Regions from separate parts of the Leclercia sp. W6 genome, predicted to be linked through region 2. Evidence: predicted binding sites of a transcription regulator. Region 2 holds the regulator's gene; the other holds the start of a gene.

Region 1 (2,409 bases), 490 kb from region 2:
AGCGATCGCCGCTCCGCCCTACCCCACCGATAAGGTCGGAGGCGTTCTGGGTATCGGCAAGATAGCGTGCTGCGGTACTGGTCGCCCCTTTGGTGGAGAGGGCAAACACTGATGACCCGCTGGGCTGACGGCTGGTAAAGGCGTCCGCATGGATAGAGATGAAGAGATCCGCACGCTGCTTTTGTGCTTTCGCCACACGCACTTTTAACGGAATAAAGACATCTTCGTTGCGCGTCATGTAGGCGCGCATGTTGCCTTCTCTGTCGATCATCGCCTTCAGGCGACGGGCGATTTGCAGCACCACATCTTTTTCCCGGGTCCGGTATTTGCCTACCGCGCCGGAGTCCTCGCCGCCGTGCCCCGGATCAAGCATGATCACAATCGGGCGATCGCGTCCCGCTTTGCCGGGCTGCGGGCCGCTTTGCGCAGGCGGTACCTGTTTTTCCAGATCGCCTTTGTTGTAATCCTCCAGCAGGGCCAGCAGCGGATCCTGAATATCGGTCGCGTTGGCAGGATAGAGGTCCATAACCAGACGCTCTTTAAAACCGGCCACCGGCGCGAGAGCAAAAAGCTGCGGTTTGACGTTCTGCTTGAGCTCAAACACCATGCGCACGGTTTTCGGATCAAACTGCCCTACCCGCGCGGACTTGATAAAGGGATCGTCGCCGCGGATCTGGGCGCTCATTCCTTTCAGCACCGAGTTAAGATTTACGCCTTCGATATCCACCACCACCCGCTCCGGGTTGCTCAACGCGAATTGCTTATAGTTCAGCACCCGGTTTGACTCGACCGTCACGCGCGTATAGGTCGAAGACGGCCAGACGCGCACCGCAACAACCTGACTGACGGCGGCAAACCCGACCTGACTAACGCTAAGCAACCACATTGCCCCAGCCCCTTGTAACAGGCGACGGCGACTTAATGCTTTACTGGATCCCGACATGCTTCTCCCGAGCAAAGATATCGAATAACTTTTCATAACGTCCAAATTGACCGAAAACTTTAACGAATGATGCATAACCTGTCATCCCTAAAAGGGTAAACAATCATGCGTTAACGATAACTTAACTGAATCTTTTCTTTGCTTCGCAGAAAAGTTTGGCTTGCGCACAGCGCGATATTCGAATAAAAATACAAAAATTACGAATAAACATTCATTGAGGGGTTGTGCCGTGGTGAAGGAACGTAGAATCGAACTGGTCCAGGGATTCCGCCATTCTGTTCCCTATATCAACGCCCACCGGGGAAAGACGTTTGTCGTCATGCTGGGTGGCGAAGCCATTGAGCATGAGAATTTCTCCAGCATTGTCAATGACATCGGCCTGCTGCATAGCCTGGGTATTCGCCTGGTCGTCGTGTATGGCGCTCGCCCGCAGATCGAGGCGAATCTGGCCGCGCATCATCACGAGCCGATCTACCACAAACATACCCGCGTCACCGACGCTAAAACGCTGGAGCTGGTTAAGCAAGCCGCCGGTCTGCTGCAGCTGGACATCACCGCGCGTCTGTCGATGAGCCTTAACAACACCCCGCTGCAGGGGGCGCATATTAACGTGGTCAGCGGTAATTTTATTATCGCCCAGCCGCTCGGCGTGGATGATGGCGTGGATTACTGCCACAGCGGACGTATTCGTCGTATTGATGAAGAGGCGATCCACCGTCAGCTCGACGGCGGCGCGATTGTGCTGACCGGCCCGGTTGCCGTCTCTGTCACGGGCGAAAGCTTCAATCTCACCTCCGAAGAGATTGCCACCCAGCTGGCGATCAAGCTGAAAGCAGAAAAAATGATCGGCTTCTGCTCCTCGCAGGGGGTGATGAACGAGCTCGGGAATATTGTCTCTGAGCTGTTCCCTAACGAGGCTCAGGCGCGCGTCGATGCCCTTGAGGCGCAGGGGGACTACTACTCCGGTACCGTGCGTTTTCTGCGGGGCGCAATCAAAGCCTGCCGCAGCGGCGTGCGTCGCAGCCACCTGATCAGCTATCAGGAAGATGGCGCCCTGCTGCAGGAGCTCTTCTCCCGCGACGGTATAGGGACGCAGATTGTGATGGAGAGCGCCGAGCAGATCCGTCGCGCCACCATCAACGACATCGGCGGCATTCTGGAACTCATCCGCCCGCTGGAGCAGCAGGGGATCCTGGTGCGCCGCTCCCGCGAACAGCTGGAGATGGAGATCGACAAGTTCACCATTATTCAGCGCGATAACCTCACCATCGCCTGTGCGGCGCTCTACCCCTTCCCGGAAGAGAAGATCGGTGAAATGGCCTGCGTGGCGGTGCATCCGGATTACCGCAGCTCATCGCGCGGCGAAGTGTTGCTGGAGCGGATCGCCCTCCAGGCGCGGCAGATGGGGCTGAGCAAGCTGTTTGTGCTGACGACCCGTAGCATTCACTGGTTCCAGGAGCGGGGTT
Region 2 (2,409 bases):
GCAGATTCGCTTTAACGTACGTTAGTGCGGGACATAAAAAAGCCCCTGCAAAGCAGAGGCAAGTCGTATATCAATACGACGAGGGTTTATTTGTACAGCTCAGCGGTCGCGTGCCAGTGGTCACCGGTGTTCAGTTCGGTGACGCGGTAGCTGCTGGCGCCCGCCTTTTCAGCTTTTTCCGCCAGAGCCTGACGGATATCCATCGGAGAACCGGCAACCTCATTAACAGAGATACTTCCCATCGATTGCAGGCCTTGCGCCTGGTCAGCATTTACCTGGTGTACGGCTGCGCCGGCACCAAATGAAAGAACGGAAGCGAAACCAGCGGCGATGATTAATTTAGTGTTCATAGTCTTTACTCCTGGAGTGCAGGCTCAACGGCAGGAAGGGTTGTGCTGCTATTTTTATGCCTGATGCCGTTGAACAGAGATATCGGGTAGTACGGGTAATGCTCGGTACGACTTATTTGTACAGCTCAGCAGTGGCGTGCCAGTGGTCACCTGAACGCGCTTCGATAACGCGATAAGCAGAGGCACCCTGTTCCTGTGCTTTTTTGTTCAGCATCTGATTCATGTCCATCGGAGAGGTACCGATAGCACCGACGGAAACCGTACCGATAGATTCACGGGACTGGGCCTGCTCAGCGTTAATCGCATCGGCGGCAAAAGCACCGAAAGACAGGACAGACAGAATGCTTAGTGTGGCTACGGTAGTTTTGATTTTCATGATTCTCTTCCTCGTCATATTCTTTACTGGGGTCTTCGTTTCGTGACCCTCATCACAAAATCAAGTATACACTAATAACGGCAAAAATTAATACCATGCTAATTGTTTCTTGTGTAATCACGTATTAAGCAAAATGCTTTTTATAACCACATGGAATAAAAACCAGAAGATTAAGCGGAGTTCAGACGTTTATTTCTATTAAAATTAAGGGGATACGCGAATTTGATTATTCGTGCGATCTCGCGGTTTATCATTCACTGGGTGAATGCATTGGGACAGAAAAACGCACTATTTGTTAAATTACAGATAACAGATTGTAGGGAAAAACGAGGCGGGAGCAGAAGGTTCCCCGCCGCGAGTGGCAGCGGGGAAGGGGATCAGAGTTCCTGTTCGAACAGCACCAGAATGGCTTCGTAGAGATCTTTCACCGAGAAACCATTGGCCGGGGTCGTGAAGATGGTATCGTCACCAGCAATAGTGCCGAGGATACCTTCCGCTTTACCCAGCGAGTCGAGCAGGCGCGCAATCAGTTGTGCTGCACCCGGGCTGGTGTGGATCACCACCACAGCATCGTTATAGTCGATATCCAGTACCAGATTCTTCAGCGGGCTCGACGTGGTCGGAACGCCCAGTTCGGCTGGCAGACAGTAGACCATCTCCATTTTGGCGTTGCGGGTACGCACCGCGCCGAACTTGGTTAACATGCGGGAGACTTTCGACTGGTTGATGTTTTCGAAACCCTCATCCTGTAGAGCCTGGACAATCTCCCCCTGGGAACTAAATTTTTCTTCTTTAAGCAGCGCTTTAAACGCTTTAACCAATTCTTCTTGTTTAGAAGAGATTCGCATAAATCACCCGAAATATAGCGGTAGAAACAACATTATTATGCACATGGATGAATTTTTATGCAAATTATCTGCCCAATCTTAGGCTGAAATAATGTTATGAAAGGGAGTGATTTTATCAAAATTCGTTATCAAGGAACATGCCTGCGTCACGCCTCGCAAATAACCTTAAAAGTAAATTAAATGTTATCAAATTGATGTTGTTTTGGTGGCTGGCGAGGGTGTATTGTAACCACCTCTTGATTCGTTGCTTAGTTATCGCATAACGCCCGATAGCTTTCCGGCAGAAGCGAAAAGCGCGTGACCGCTAATTCCTGATACATCACGATTGTAATTATTGATCTGCTGAATTAAGGTCGCCGCGACGGAGTAACAGAAAGTTAGCTCACCATAATAAGGAGTTTAGGATGAAAGTCGCAGTCCTCGGCGCTGCTGGCGGTATCGGCCAGGCGCTTGCCCTACTACTGAAAACTCAGCTGCCTGCAGGCTCAGAACTCTCTCTCTATGATATCGCCCCGGTAACACCTGGTGTGGCGGTAGACCTCAGCCACATCCCGACGGCTGTTAAAATCAAAGGCTTTTCCGGTGAAGATGCTCGCCCGGCGCTCGAAGGCGCAGACGTGGTGCTGATCTCCGCAGGCGTGGCGCGTAAGCCAGGTATGGATCGTTCCGACCTGTTCAACGTGAACGCGGGTATCGTTAAGAACCTGATTCAGCAGGTTGCTACTACCTGCCCGAAAGCCTGCATCGGTATCATCACTAACCCGGTTAACACCACTGTGGCTATCGCGGCAGAAGTGCTGAAAAAAGCGGGCGTGTATGACAAGAACAAACTGTT

What was found. The regulator ArgR, encoded in region 2, controls arginine synthesis, uptake and breakdown. The targets are predictions, from matches to a motif close to ANTGAATAAAAATACANT.
Region 1: argA (amino-acid N-acetyltransferase) is a predicted target of ArgR. The motif match lies at 1,121-1,138, and genes of this name have one in related genera.

The regions. Positions count from the first base shown of each region.
Region 1 covers NZ_CP031104.1:4,674,516-4,676,924, reverse strand. The annotation lists gene amiC (N-acetylmuramoyl-L-alanine amidase AmiC) at 1-943, opposite strand, end outside; gene argA (amino-acid N-acetyltransferase) at 1,173-2,409, shown strand, end outside.
Region 2 covers NZ_CP031104.1:4,182,376-4,184,784, forward strand. The annotation lists gene DVA43_RS20505 (barstar family protein) at 1-25, shown strand, start outside; gene yhcN (peroxide/acid stress response protein YhcN) at 87-350, opposite strand; gene yhcN (peroxide/acid stress response protein YhcN) at 463-726, opposite strand; gene argR (transcriptional regulator ArgR) at 1,104-1,574, opposite strand; gene mdh (malate dehydrogenase) at 1,979-2,409, shown strand, end outside.